Regions from separate parts of the Rathayibacter sp. VKM Ac-2759 genome, predicted to be linked through region 2. Evidence: riboswitches for the same ligand, from Rfam matches in the RefSeq annotation. Region 2 holds a riboswitch; the other holds the start of a gene.

Region 1 (6,909 bases), 280 kb from region 2:
TGCGGACGACTCCGACGGACTCGTGTCCGGCGTCGTACAGCAGGTGCAGGATCCGCTGGCCGATCTTGCCGTGGGCTCCGATGACGGCGACGCGTGTCATGGGTGGTTCCTCTCGTCGAGGGGGCTCATGGCCCCTGTTCCGGTCCTCCCATCCTGCCGGTCGCAGGTGGGAGGAGTGTCAGGCCGCGAGGCGGTCGTCGCGGCCGGTGATCGCGAGCAGGCGCCTCTGCAGCGGAGCGTCGCCGTCTACCGCCACGGGCTGCGCGTACAGGCCGCTGGCCCGCAGCGTCGCCTCCTGGGGCGCGAACAGCTCCCAGACGGCTGCGACGAGCTCGTCGTCGAGGCGCTCGTCGCTCCCGGTCGCGCGGGCGAGGTCCCACGCGTGGATCGTCACGTCCGACACCTGCTCGCGCACGAGCTCGAGGGCCGTGACCGTGTCGCGGCCGATCCTGAGCACGGCGGCGGGGTCGACCGCGCGGGCGGCCTCGCGGGCGCGGTCGGTGACCCGGCGCCACTCGCTGCGGAGATCGGCCGCGACCGGCTCGAGGCGGATGGGCGATTCGTCGCCCCCGGTGAGCAGGGTGTGCGCCCGCTGCTGCTCGCGCACGACGTGCAGCACGAGCGCCCTGGTGTCCCACTCGGTGTCGGGGGTGGGTGCCGACCAGTCGGCGACCAGGGCCAGGCGGATCTCGAACGCGGTGTGGGCGCGCTCCTGCAGGTCGAGCCAGCGGCTCATCTCGTCGGTGCTCGTGTCGCGGGTGGTCGTGTCGTCATCGGCGGTGGGGGAGTCGGGCTGCTCGTGCGTCATGTCTTCTCCGGAGCGTCGTCGTGGGTGCTCGGGTCAACCTCAGGGGTCCCCTCGTCATTCCCTCCGAGGGAGGGCACCGGGATGTCGGAGGTGCGTGCGACCATCGAGGGAGGGCGCGAGTCGAGCGATCAGGACGGTACGTGAGCAAACAGGACGGCACGGGGCGGCAGGTCACCACCGAGCCCTTCGACGACCCCCGCGCGAGCATCCTCCACATCGACATGGACGCGTTCTTCGCCTCGGTCGAGCTCCTCGAGCACCCGGAGCTCCGCGGGCTGCCGGTCATCGTCGGCCATCACGGCGCCCGCTCGGTGGTCACGGCCGCCACGTACGAGGCGCGGCGCTACGGAGTGAACTCGGCGATGCCGATGGCGGTCGCCCTCCGCCGCTGCCCGCGGGCGATCGTGCTCGAGCCGCACATGGACCGCTACCGCGACGCGTCGCGGCGGGTGATGGCGATCTTCGACTCCTTCACGCCGCTCGTCGAGCGCCTCAGCATCGACGAGGCGTTCCTCGACGTGGCCGGCGCCCGCCGCATCTCCGGCTCGCCGTTCGCCATCGGCACGGCGATCCGCGCACAGGTCCTCTCCGAGCTCGGCCTGACCTGCTCGGTCGGCATCGCGAGCACCAAGTTCGTCGCCAAGCTGGCCTCGAGCCGCTCCAAGCCCGACGGGCTGCTCGTCGTCCCCTCCGACGGCGTGCAGGCGTTCCTCGACCCGCTGCCGGTGAGCGCGCTCTGGGGCGTCGGCGCGAGCACCGAGGAGGCGCTGCTGCGGCGAGGCCTGCGCACGGTCGCCGACGTCGCCGCGACTCCGCTGCCGGTGCTCGTCTCCTCGCTCGGCGAGGCGACGGGGCGCAGGCTGCACGCGCTCTCCCGCGGAGTCGACCCGCGCTCGGTCGACACCCGCCAGGTCGAGAAGAGCGCCGGCCACGAGATCACCTTCGCCGACGACGTCGCCGACCCCGAGCTGGTGCGGCGCGAGCTGCTGCGCCTGTGCGACAAGGTGGCGGTGCGCCTGCGCCGCGGGGGCGTGCGCTGCCGCACGGTCGCCGTGAAGGTCCGCTTCGGCGACTTCACCACGCTCACCCGCTCGCGGACCCTCACCGAGCCGAGCGATGTCGCCCGGGTGCTCTACGAGGCGTCCTCGGCACTGCTCGAGTCGGCCAATCCGCTCCGCCGGCCCGTGAGGCTCATCGGCGTCCGCGGCGAGCAGCTCGTCGAGGGCGACGAGGTCGCGTTCTCGCTGTGGAGCGACTCCGACGACTGGCGCGATGCTGAGCTGGCGGTCGACGGGGTCTCGGCCCGGTTCGGCACCGGAGCCGTCCGACCGGCGTCGCTGATCTCGAAGTCCGCGCCCGAGTCGGCGAAGGGCATCGATCTCAGCGACACGCTCGCTACGCGGAACCGATCGTCAGACTGATCGGCCGGTGGTCGGAGCCGTTCCCGGGCAGCACCCGCAGCGTCGCCGCCGGGATCCCGTCCGCCAGCGCGTGATCGAGCGAGACCACCGGCAGGAGCGAGGGCCAGGTGGCGGGGAAGCCCGGGCCGGAGCTGCGGACGAGGCCGGCCTGCGCCAGGACCGGCGCGAGCAGGTGGTCGTCGGTCGCGGTGTTGAAGTCGCCGACGACGACCGTCCGATCGGAGGCGTCCTCGGCGAGGGCCGACGCGAGCCCGCCGAGCATGGTGTCGCGCTCCTCGTGGTCGCCGAGCCGGAAGGAGGCGAGGTGCACGACGAAGAGGCGGGTCGGGCCCAGCGGAGTGTCGATGTCGACCGCGAGTGCGCGGTCCCAGCCGAGGCCGAGATCGAGCGCACCGCCGTCCGAGAGCGCGGTGCGACTCCAGACGCCGACCGTGCCGACGACGTACGAGTACGGGTACTGCTCGGCCAGCTCGTCGTCGACCACCGACCGGGCGTCGCCGTCGAGCTCCTGGAGGGCGATGGCATCGGGGTCGCTCGCCGCCAGTTCGGCGACGAGCCCCGCCGCGTCGGCACCGCTCGCGGCGATGTTCTGGCTGACGACGGTGAAGCGCCCCGAGCGCACCTCGGGCGCGGGCAGGGCGACGGGGAGCACCAGCACGCCGTAGACCATGACGAGCACGGTGACCGCCGCACCCGCCGCGCGCGAGCGCAGCGCGATCGCACCCGAGACGAGAAGCAGGACGAGCAGTCCGGTCCACGGGATCCCCGTCTCGACGACGGACAGCCAGCCGGCGGCCTCGGGGAGCGCCCGGTGGAACGCCAGGAACGCCGCCAGAGCGGCACTCGCTCCGATCACGACGCCCGCGCGAGCGGGTCGGCGGCGGCGGGGACGCGGGGACATCCGACGAGTATGGCCGCTGACGCAGGGCCGGGGGTGGGGGAGTCCTGTGCGAGTCGGAGCGTCGCTTGTCGCCCTCGAGAGCCGCGGAGTAGCGTTCGGGCATGCCCAACATCGCCGTCTCCCTGGCCGACTCCGTCACCTCCGCGGGTGCCGCGACGATCTACGGAGAGCCGGTGACGGTCGACGGCGTGTCGCTCGTGCCCGTCGCCCTGCGCTGGTTCGGCTTCGGCGGCGGCAGCGGCTCCGAGGACGGCCAGGAGGGCGGCGGCGGAGGAGGCGGCGGAGCCGTCATCCCGATCGGCGCCTACATCAAGGACGACCTGGGCCTCCGCTTCCAGCCGAACGTCGTCTCGGTCCTCGCCGTCGGCATCCCCTTCGTCTGGGTCACCGGCAAGGCGCTCGCCCGCATCATCCGCGCCCTCAAGAAGTAGGCGGCGGGCGGCTCAGCGCCTCCGCTGCTGCCGCGCCGTGAACCACTTCTTCTGCGTGCGTCCGAATCCGACGATCAGGCGCTCGGTGTCGTCCGGTCGGCGCGGATCGTAGATCACCGCGACCGGCTCACCCGCCATCCAGGCGTCTCCCCGGCGCTGCGGGACCTTCAGCGCCCGGCGCTCCTCGCCGTCCGCGAGGCGGTAGGCGACCAGCAGCCGCCCGAGTTCCGTCGCCGCCGTCCGGTCCCCCCGGGCGGGGTCGTGCGCGAGCACCCGCCCCGTCACGCGGGTGCCGTAGGTGAGCAGCTCGCGCCGGATGCGCCGACGGCGCTGCCAGAGCAGGACCTGCAGGAACACCAGCAGGATCACCGCGAGCACGACGACCACCGACCACGACATGCTGTCTATGATTGCTGACGAACACGGGAGTCCGGTGCACCGGACTGAGAGGAAGGCACGCAGCCTTCGACCGTCGAACCTGATCTGGGTCATGCCAGCGAAGGAACGTTTCGATCTCCTCTTCCTACCCGTGCCCTCCATTCGCTTCCACGAAAGGGCACGTCAGTGCAGAACTCAGCCGCGCAGAACTCAGCGCTCTCCACCTCCTCATCGGGCCGTCCCGGCCGCGTCCTCCGTTGGCGGGTCGTCGACATCGTCATCGCCAGCGTCGTCGCGGTCGCCAGCGGCATCGTCTTCTGGGCCTGGGGCCTCGCGACGAACGTCCTCGGCATCGCCTTCGACTTCCTCCCCGGCCTCGGCGGGATCCTCGGCGGCGGCTGGCTCTTCGCCGGCGTCCTCGGCGGTCTGATCATCCGCAAGCCCGGTGCCGCACTCTTCACCGAGCTGCTCGCCGCCCTGGTCTCCGGGCTGATCGGCACCCAGTGGGGCTTCTTCGTCCTGCTGTCCGGTCTGGTCCAGGGGCTCGGAGCCGAGATCGTCTTCGCGCTCTTCCTCTACCGCAGCGGCCGTCCGCTCGTCGCGATGCTGGCGGGGGCCGCCTCCGGTCTCGCGCTCGCGATCAACGATCTGATCGTCTACTACGCCGGGGTCGACGGGCTCTTCGCGACCGTCTACGTCGTCTCGTCGATCGTCTCCGGAGTCGTGCTCGCGGGTCTCCTGCCGTGGTTCGCGGTCCGCTCGCTCGCCGCCTCCGGAGCGCTCGATCGCTTCGCGTCGGGCAGAGAGGGCCGGGTCGTCGAGGGAGTGGGCGCGAGCGGCCGATGACGGGTGCCTCGGTCCGGGCGCGCGGGTGGAGCTGGCGTCACGCCGGCCGCTCCCGCACCGCGGTGACCGGCCTCGACCTCTCGGTCGAGCCGGGCGAGCGCGTCCTGCTGCTCGGTCCCTCCGGTGCCGGGAAGAGCACGCTCCTGCACGCGCTCGCCGGGGTCCTCGGCGGAGAGGAGGACGGCGCCTCCGCCGGCGAGCTGAGCATCGACGGCCGGTCTCCGCTCGAGAGCCGCGGGAGCGCGGGGCTCGTGCTGCAGGATCCCGACACTCAGGCGGTCCTCGCCCGGGTCGGCGACGACGTCGGGTTCGCCTGCGAGAACCTCGGAGTCCAGCGCGAGAGGATCGCGGAGCGCGTGCGCCTCGCGCTCGAGGACGTGGGCCTGGAGGTCGCGCTCGATCACTCCACCTCGGCGCTCTCGGGCGGGCAGAAGCAGCGCCTCGCGCTCGCAGGAGTGCTCGCCATGCAGCCGCGGCTCCTCCTCCTCGACGAGCCGACGGCCAACCTCGACCCGGCGGGGGTGCGCGAGGTGCGCGCCGCCGTCGAGCGCAGCACGGCGCGGTCGGGCGCCACGCTCGTGGTCGTCGAGCACCGGGTCGACGTCTGGGTCGACCTCGTCGATCGCATCGTCCTGCTCGGATCCGACGGCGCGGTCATCGCGGACGGCGACCCGTGGACGGTCCTCGTCGAGGCGCACGAGGTCCTCGTCGCGGCCGGGGTGTGGGTGCCGGGTGAGGTCCCCGTGCGTGTCACCGCGGGCGGCGGACCCGCATCGACAGCTCTGAGCACGCGCGATCTCGCCGTCGGGAGGCCCGTCCTCGGCCGGCGCCGCCCGGTGCCCGTCGTGTCCGGGCTCGACCTCGAGATCGCCGCCGGCCGGGTGGCCGCGGTGCTCGGGCCCAACGGCGCGGGGAAGTCCACGCTCGCGCTCACCCTCGCCGGCCTGCTGCCGCCCGTGGCGGGCGAGGTCGTCGCGGCGGCGGCGGTCAGTCGCGGGGCCTCGCCGCATCCGCACCGCTGGAGCTCGGCCCAGCTCGCCGACCGGGTGGCGATGGTCTTCCAGGAGCCGGAGCACCAGTTCCTCACCGCCCGCGTGCGCCAGGAGCTCTCGCTCGGCGCGCGCGACGACGACGAGCGGCGACGCGCGGAGGAGCTGCTCGAGCGGCTGGGTCTCGCGGCGCTGGCCGACGCGAATCCCTTCACCCTCTCGGGCGGTGAGAAGCGCCGGCTCGCCGTGGCGTCGGCGCTGGTCCGTCGCCCGTCCGTCGTCGTGCTCGACGAGCCGACCTTCGGCCAGGACCGCCTCACCTGGCAGGTCGTGGTCGATCTGCTGGCCGAGCTGCGCGACGACGGCCGAGCCGTGCTCGCGGTCACCCACGACGAGCACCTCGTCGCGGCTCTGGCCGACGAGACCGTCCTGATCGGCGAGCCGGCCGGGGCCGAGCGGTGACGCTCCTCGACGCGGTTCCCGCCCGCGGGCCGATCGCCCGCGCCAATCCGGTCGCGAAGCTCCTGGCGAGCCTGGTGATCGCCCTCGTCCTCGTTCTCACCGTCGACACGGTGTCTGCCGCGACCGCCCTCGTCCTCGAGCTGCTGGTGCTGCCGTTCGCAGGCCTCCGCCCCGGCGAGCTCCTCCGCCGGACCTCGCCGCTCTGGATCGCCGCGCCCCTCGCCGGCGTCACCACGGTCCTCTACGGGCGGGACGAGGGGAGCGTCCTCGCCCAGTTCCTCTTCATCAGCGTCACGGAGGGGTCTCTCGCGCTGGGTGCGGCGATCGCGCTGAGAGTGCTCGCCATCGGCCTGCCGAGCGTGGTCCTGATCGCGACCACCGATCCGACCGACCTGGCAGACGGACTCGCCCAGATCCTCCGTCTGCCCTCCCGCTTCGTGCTGGGCGGCCTGGCGGGCATGCGGCTGGTCGGCCTGCTGGTCGAGGACTGGCGCACTCTCGCGATGGCGCGGCGCGCGCGGGGTCTGGCCGACGGCCGGGGCCCGGTGCACGCGGTGCGGAGCCTCGTCTCGCGCGCCTTCTCGCTGCTCGTCCTCGCGATCCGGCGGGGGAGCAGGCTCGCCACCGCGATGGAGGCGAAGGGTTTCGGGTCGGACACGCCCCGCACCTGGGC
Region 2 (6,909 bases):
GAGCACGACGGCACCCTCGCGAAAGGACGGATGTGAAGCTCCTGCACACCTCCGACTGGCACATCGGGCGCACGTTCCACGGTCACTCGAGCGTCGCGGCGCTCTCGAGCGTGCTCGATGCGCTCGTCGAGACGGTGCGGGCGGAGGCGGTCGACGCGGTCCTCCTCGCCGGCGACGTCTTCGACTCCGCCGTCCCCGCCGCCGAGCACTACACGCTCCTCACGCGCACGCTCGAGGCGATCCGCGGCGCGGGAGCCGAGGTGGTGCTCACGAGCGGCAACCACGACTCCCCCGCGCGGCTGGGCTTCCAGGCGGGGCTGCTGCGCACCTCGGGGGTGCACGTGCTCACCGATCCCGAGCGCTACACCGAGCCGGTCGTGCTGCGCGGCGCCGACGGGTTCGAGCTGGGCGTGTACGGCATCCCTTACCTCGAGCCCGCGCTGTACCGCCACCGGCATCCGGAGGAGTCGCTGCGGCGTCACGAGGAGGTCCTCGCGTTCGCGATGCGGCGGGTGCGGGCGCACGCCGAGGCGGCCGGGAGGCGCTGGGTCGTGCTCTCGCACTGCTTCGCCGTGGGGGCGCCCGCGGGGACGGTCGAGCGCGACATCACCGCGGGCGGCATCGACTACGTCTCGGTCGACCACTTCGCCGCGGCCGACTACGCGGCGCTCGGGCACATCCACGGGCGGGCGACGCTGCTGCCGAACGTCCGCTACTCGGGCGCTCCCCTGCACTACTCGTTCGGCGAGGCGTCGAAGCCCCGCGGCGGCTGGTTGGTCGAGCTCGGCTCCTCCGGCCTCGGCGAGGTCGCGTGGTCGCCGCTGCCGGTGCCCCGGCGCCTCAGCGTGATCGAGGGCCCGCTCGACCGGCTGCTGAGCGATCCCTCCCTCGCCGAGTTCGAGGGCGACTGGGTGTCGGCGGTGCTCACCGACGAGGTGCGCCCGCTCGATGCGATGGCGCGGCTGCAGTCGCGGTTCCCGGGCTGCGCGACGCTCGAGCACCGGCCGCCGCACGTTCCCGGCGAGCGGCGGGAGTACGCCGAGCGGGTGCGGGGGCGCAGCGACGTCGAGGTGGTCGACGACTTCCTCGCGCACGTGCGCGGCGGGCACGGCGCGACCGAGGTCGAGCGGGCGCTCGTGCTCGATGCCCTCGCCGCGGTCGACGCCGAGGCGATGCGGTGAGGATCCGGCGTCTCGCCTTCGCGGGCCTCGGCCCCTTCCGCTCCCCGCAGTGCATCGACTTCGACGCGCTCGAGGACGTCGGCATCTACCTCATCGCGGGCCGCACGGGGGCGGGCAAGTCCACGATCCTCGACGCGATCAGCTTCGCCCTCTACGGCTCGGTCCCGCGCTTCGACGGCACGGCGACGCGCCTCCGGAGCGATCACAGCGCCCCCGAGGACGAGACCTTCGCCGAGCTCGACTTCGAGGCGGCCGGACGGCTGTACCGGATCCGCCGCTCCCCCGAGTACGAGCGCCCCGCCAAGCGCGGCGGAGGCACCACGAGGCAGGCGGCCAAGGTCGCGCTGCTCGAGCACGTCGACGGCGAGTGGACGGGCCTGTCCTCGAGCGCGCGCGAGACCGGCGTCGACATCGGCCACATCGTCGGGCTGACGAAGGACCAGTTCCTGCAGGTGATCCTGCTCGCGCAGAACCGCTTCCACGAGTTCCTGCTCGCGAAGAACGACGACCGGCAGAGGCTGCTGCGCACCCTCTTCGCCACCGAGCGCTACGAGCAGCTGCGCAGGCGCCTGCTCGAGCAGCGGCAGCAGAGCGGAGCGGCGCTCGAGGAGGAGCGCGCGACCGTGACCGCGCTCGCCGACGAGGCCCGACGGATCGCCGGAGCAGACGAGACCGGCGCCGCCGACCTCCCCTGGTTCTCGGGTCTCGTCGCGCGGCTCGAGCCGCTGCTGGAGTCCGCGCGCGCCGAGGCGACGACGGCCGACGACGCCGATCGCGAGGCGCGCACCGCTCTCGACGCGGCGCGGATCCTCCGCCGCGCCCAGGAGCGGCGCTCCCGTGCGCTGCGCGAGGCCGAGGAGCTCGCCGTGGCCGAGCCGGCTGCGGCCGAGCACCGCGAGCGGATCGAGAGCCCGTCGTGCCGACACCGTGCTCCCGGTGCTGCGCAGCGCACGCGCGGCGCGCACGGCGGCCGACAGCGCGGCGGCGAAGCGCGAGGAGGCGGGCGAGCGGTTCCGCGCGGCCTTCGGGCTCGCGCCCGATCGCACCGCCGCGGCGGAGGCGGTCGAGGCGCTCACGGCTCGCCTCGGCGCACTCGCCGGCGTGCTGGCCGACGAGCAGCGCCTGCCCGAGGCGAGCGGCCTCGCCGAGCGGGCGCAGGAGGCCCGCGCGGCGGCGGAACGCGCCCTCGAGATCGTCGAGAGCGAGGCACGCGAGCTGCCGGCGCGGCTCGATGCGCTCGAGAGCGAGGAGACGGTCCTCACTCCCGAGGCCACGGCGGTCGCGAGCCGTGCGGAGGAGCTCGCCGCCCTCGACCGGCGGATCGCCCTGCTCGCCGAGCGGGCCGCCGCCGCGGCGACCCTCGACGCCGGGCGCGCCGCTCACGCCCGTGCCGTCCAGCGGCACGGGGAGCGCGCCGCCGAGCACGCCCGCCTCGTGGCGCAGCGCTTCGCAGGATTTGCCGGAGAGCCTCGCCGCCGCGCTGCGCGAGGACGAGCCCTGCCCGGTCTGCGGATCGACGGAGCACCCGGCGCCCGCGGGCCACGGCGATACCGCTCCGATCGGCGCGGAGGATCTCGATCGGGCACGCCTCGAGGTCGAGCGCGCCGCCTCCGCGATGGACGCCGCCCGCGCCGACGAGAACGCGGCCGCGCTCGCCTGGGCCGCGCTCGACGAGCGCGCCGGACGCGAGGGCGCGGACGAGCTCGAGAGCGCCCGCGCCGACGCTCGCGGGCGCCTGGAGACCGCGCGGGGTGCCGCCGGCCGCTGCGAGACGCTGCGCCGCGAGCGCACCGCCGTCCGGGCGCGTGCCGAGGAGCTGACCGCGCTGATCGACTCGGCGCGCGAGCAGCGCGACCGCCGCGTGAGCGAGGCGACCGTCGCCGAGGAGTCGCTGCGGAACCTCCGCGAGCGGGTCGACGCCCATCGCGACGGAGCCGCCGGCATCGCCGACCTGGTGGAGGGGCTCCGCCGGGAGCGGCGCCTCGCGGAGGCGCTGCTCGAGGCGGAGGAGCTCGCCTCGTCGCGCGCCGAGGCCCGCGAGGCGGCGGAGGCGCACCTCGCGGAGGTCCTCGACGAACGGGGCTTCCCCACTCCCGACGCCGCCGAGGCGGCCGCCCTCTCGAGCGGGGAGCGCGCCCGCGCCGAGGCCGTCGTCGCCGAGCACGAGCGCCGCCGCTCCGCGGTCGACTCCGTGCTCGCCGAACCCGAGCTGCACGAGCTGCCGACCGCGCCCGTCGACGTCTCCGCGGCCGAGGAGCAGGCGCGCCTCGCCTCCGCCCGGCGCGACGACGCCCGACGCGAGCTGTCGCTGCTCGAGGATCGAGCGAGCCGCCTCGAGGAGATCGCGCGTCGGGCCGAGTCGCGGCTCGCCGCGCTCGAGGGCCGCCTCCGCCGCTACGACGAGCTGCGCGCCCTCGCCGAGACGATCGACGGGCACGGCCAGAACTCGCGGCGGATGGACCTCGAGGCGTTCGCGCTCGCGGGACGCCTGGAGGAGATCGTCGCCGCCGCGAACCTCCGCCTCGACGCCATGACGAGCGGCCGGTACACCCTCGCTCACGACGACTCCCTCGCCTACCGCGGCGCCGCCTCCGGCCTCGGGATCGACGTGCTCGACGCGTTCACGGGCGCGCGCCGTCAGCCCGCGTCGCTGTCGGGCGGCGAGACGTTCCTCGCCTCCCTCGCGCTGGCGCTCGGCCTCGCCGACGTCGTGACCATGCAATCGGGCGGGATCTCGCTCGAGACCATGTTCATCGACGAGGGCTTCGGCTCGCTCGACGCCGAGACCCTCGAGACGGCGCTGGGCACCCTCGACGCGCTCCGCTCGGGCGGCCGGACCATCGGCCTGATCAGCCACGTCGACGCCATGCGCGAGCGCCTCCCGACGGGCCTGCGCGTCGTCGTCACCGACCGCGGCGACAGCACCATCCTGACGGCCTGAGAGACGGGCGGCGAGGGAACCCCGGACCGTCCAGGGAGCGTGCACTCGGAGGCGGCCTCGACGGTCCGGGGTTCCCTCGCGACCCTCCACGGCCCGCTGCTAGGGTCGTCGGCAGTGACACGGGGTGCCCTCCAGGGCTGAGATGAGACCCGTCGAACCTGATCTAGTTCGTACTAGCGAAGGGATGTCGCGAATGAGCATTCGCACGCCTGTCCACCCGACCCTCCACGACCGGGCGACGGCCGTCGGCCGCGACCTCGACGCACTGCGGCTGCGCCCTCCGCTCGTGCAGTGCATCACGAACGCCGTCGTCACCGGCTTCACCGCCAACAGCCTCCTCGCGCTCGGCGCGAGCCCCGCGATGTGCGACCTGCCCGGCGAGGCGGGCGTCTTCGCCGAGATCGCCTCCGCGACGCTCGTGAACCTCGGCACGCCCGGTGCCGAGCAGCGCGACGGGGCGCGCGAGGCGGTCGCCGCCGCGCAGCGCTCCGGGACCCCGTGGGTGCTCGATCCCGTCGCCGTCGGCCCGCTGCCCGTCCGCACCGCGCTCGCGGCCGAGCTGCTCGAGGCGCGCCCGGCGATCATCCGCGGCAACGCCTCCGAGATCCTCGCTCTCGCCGGACTCGGCGCCGGCGGACGCGGAGTCGACGCGGTCGACGGAGCCGAGGACGCGCTCGAGGCCGCATTCGCGCTCGCCCGCCGCACCGGCGGCGCGGTCGCCGTCTCGGGAGCCGTCGACGTGGTCACCGACGGCGCGACCGTGATCCGCATCACCGGCGGCCACCCCCTCCTCACCCGGGTGACCGGAGGAGGCTGCGCCCTCGGAGCCGTCATGGCCGCGTTCCTCGGCACCGGCGCCGATCCCCTCGCGTCCGCCGTCGCCGCCTCCGTGGTCTGGGGCGTCGCCGCCGAGCGCGCCGCCGTCACCGCCGCCGGCCCCGGCTCCTTCGCCGTCGCGCTCCTCGACGAGCTCGCCGCGCTCGACGCGGACGGCGCCGTCGAGGCGGCGAGGCTCTCATGAGCGCGCTCGACCTCTCGCTCTACCTCGTCACCGACACCCGCCAGTGCGGCGAGCGGGGAGTCCCCGCCGTCGTCGCCCGGGCGGTGTCCGGCGGCGTCCGCACCGTGCAGATCCGCGACCACGACGCCTCCGCCGCCGAGCTGGTCTCGCTCGTCGTCGCGGTCGCCTCCGTGCTCGACGAGCACACGACCCTGGTCGTCGACGACCGCGTCGACGTCGTCCTCGCCGCCCGCCTGACCGGAGCGCTCGTGCACGGCGTGCACGTCGGCCAGTCCGATCTGCCCGCCACGGCCGCCCGCGCGATCCTCGGCGCCGACGCCGTCGTCGGACTCACCGCCGACGCCCCCGAGCACCTCGAGGCCGCGCACGCGCTGCCGCCCGGCACCGTCGACTACCTCGGCGTCGGCGTGATCCGGCCGACCGCGACCAAGGCCGACCATCCGGCTCCGCTCGGTCTCGACGGCTTCGCCCGGTTCGCCGCCGCCAGCCGCTACCCCTGCGTCGCGATCGGCGGAGTCGCGCTCGGCGATGCCGCTCCCCTGCGGCAGCGCGGCGCGGCCGGTCTCGCCGTCGTGTCGGCGATCTGCACGGCCGACGACCCCGCCGCCGCCGCGCGCGCCTTCCGCGAGGAGTGGGACCGATGACCACCGCGATCCCCCGCGTCCTCAGCATCGCGGGCACCGACCCGACGGGCGGCGCCGGCATCCAGGCCGACCTCAAGTCGATCGGCGCTCTCGGCGGCTACGGCATGGCCGTCGTGACCGCCCTCGTCGCGCAGAACACCCACGGGGTGCGCTCGGTTCACCTGCCGCCGGCCGCCTTCCTCCGCGAGCAGCTCGACGCGGTGAGCGACGACGTGCGGATCGACGCCGTGAAGATCGGGATGATCGCGACCGCCGAGCTCGGCGCGGTCATCGCCGACTGGCTCGACGCCGTCCGTCCTCCGCTGGTCGTCGTCGACCCCGTGATGGTGGCGACGAGCGGGCACCGCCTGCTCGACGAGGCGGCGGAGGACGCCGTCCGCGACCTCGTCCGGCGCGCCGATCTGGTGACGCCGAACCTGCCCGAGCTCGCCGTCCTCGTCGGCGAGCCGACCGCGTCGCAGTGGCCGGAGGCGCTCGCGCAGGCCGCCCGCCTCGCCGGGTCCCTGGGCACCACGGTCCTCGTCAAGGGCGGCCATCTCGAGGGCGGGGCCGCTCCGGATGCGATCGTCACGCCCGCGGGCGAGGTGCGGGAGGTGCCGGGCGAGCGGGTGGAGACCTCGAACACCCACGGCACGGGCTGCTCGCTCTCCTCCGCGATGGCGACGCTGCTGGCCGGGCGCCACCGCGACGCCGCCGCCGCGCTTCTCGAGGCGAAGGAGTGGCTGACCGGGGCGCTGCGCGGTGCCGACGCCCTCGCGATCGGGTCGGGCAACGGTCCGATCGACCACTTCCACCGCCTCCGCACGCCGCCGTTCTGCTCGGCCGTCTGGGACGAGACCCGGGAGCTCCGCAGCGAGATCGACGCCCTGCCGTTCGTCCGAGCGCTCGGCGACGGCAGCCTGGCCCGCGACGACTTCGAGTGGTACCTGGAGCAGGACGCCCTCTACCTCACCGAGTACGCACGCGTGCTCGCCGTCGCGGCGCAGCGGGCGCCCTGCACCGCCGAGCAGGTCTTCTGGGCGGAGTCGTCGGCATCGGCCCTCGCGGCGGAGGCGCAGCTGCACCGCGACCGCCTGGGCGGAGACCGCGGCTCCGTCGCCTCCCTCACCACGCGCGGCTACG

What was found. Region 2 has a riboswitch for thiamine pyrophosphate ahead of thiM (hydroxyethylthiazole kinase). Riboswitches for the same ligand answer to the same signal wherever they lie in the genome.
Positions count from the first base shown of each region.
Region 1: it holds a riboswitch for thiamine pyrophosphate, as region 2 does, so the genes downstream of both, GSU68_RS09605 (ECF transporter S component) here and thiM (hydroxyethylthiazole kinase) in region 2, are expected to answer to the same signal.

Region 1 covers NZ_CP047176.1:2,086,896-2,093,804, reverse strand. Annotated here, with positions in the region: gene GSU68_RS09635 (SDR family oxidoreductase) at 1-100, opposite strand, end outside; gene GSU68_RS09630 (TIGR03086 family metal-binding protein) at 179-808, opposite strand; gene dinB (DNA polymerase IV) at 949-2,229, shown strand; gene GSU68_RS09620 (endonuclease/exonuclease/phosphatase family protein) at 2,204-3,130, opposite strand; gene GSU68_RS09615 (hypothetical protein) at 3,232-3,561, shown strand; gene GSU68_RS09610 (DUF3592 domain-containing protein) at 3,574-3,960, opposite strand; TPP riboswitch at 3,975-4,083, shown strand; gene GSU68_RS09605 (ECF transporter S component) at 4,126-4,785, shown strand; gene GSU68_RS09600 (ATP-binding cassette domain-containing protein) at 4,782-6,236, shown strand; gene GSU68_RS09595 (energy-coupling factor transporter transmembrane component T) at 6,233-6,909, shown strand, end outside.
Region 2 covers NZ_CP047176.1:2,364,976-2,371,884, forward strand. Annotated here, with positions in the region: gene GSU68_RS10960 (exonuclease SbcCD subunit D) at 33-1,181, shown strand; gene GSU68_RS19640 (hypothetical protein) at 1,384-1,593, opposite strand; gene GSU68_RS10970 (SMC family ATPase) at 2,638-4,122, shown strand; TPP riboswitch at 4,233-4,324, shown strand; gene thiM (hydroxyethylthiazole kinase) at 4,316-5,143, shown strand; gene thiE (thiamine phosphate synthase) at 5,140-5,787, shown strand; gene thiD (bifunctional hydroxymethylpyrimidine kinase/phosphomethylpyrimidine kinase) at 5,784-6,909, shown strand, end outside.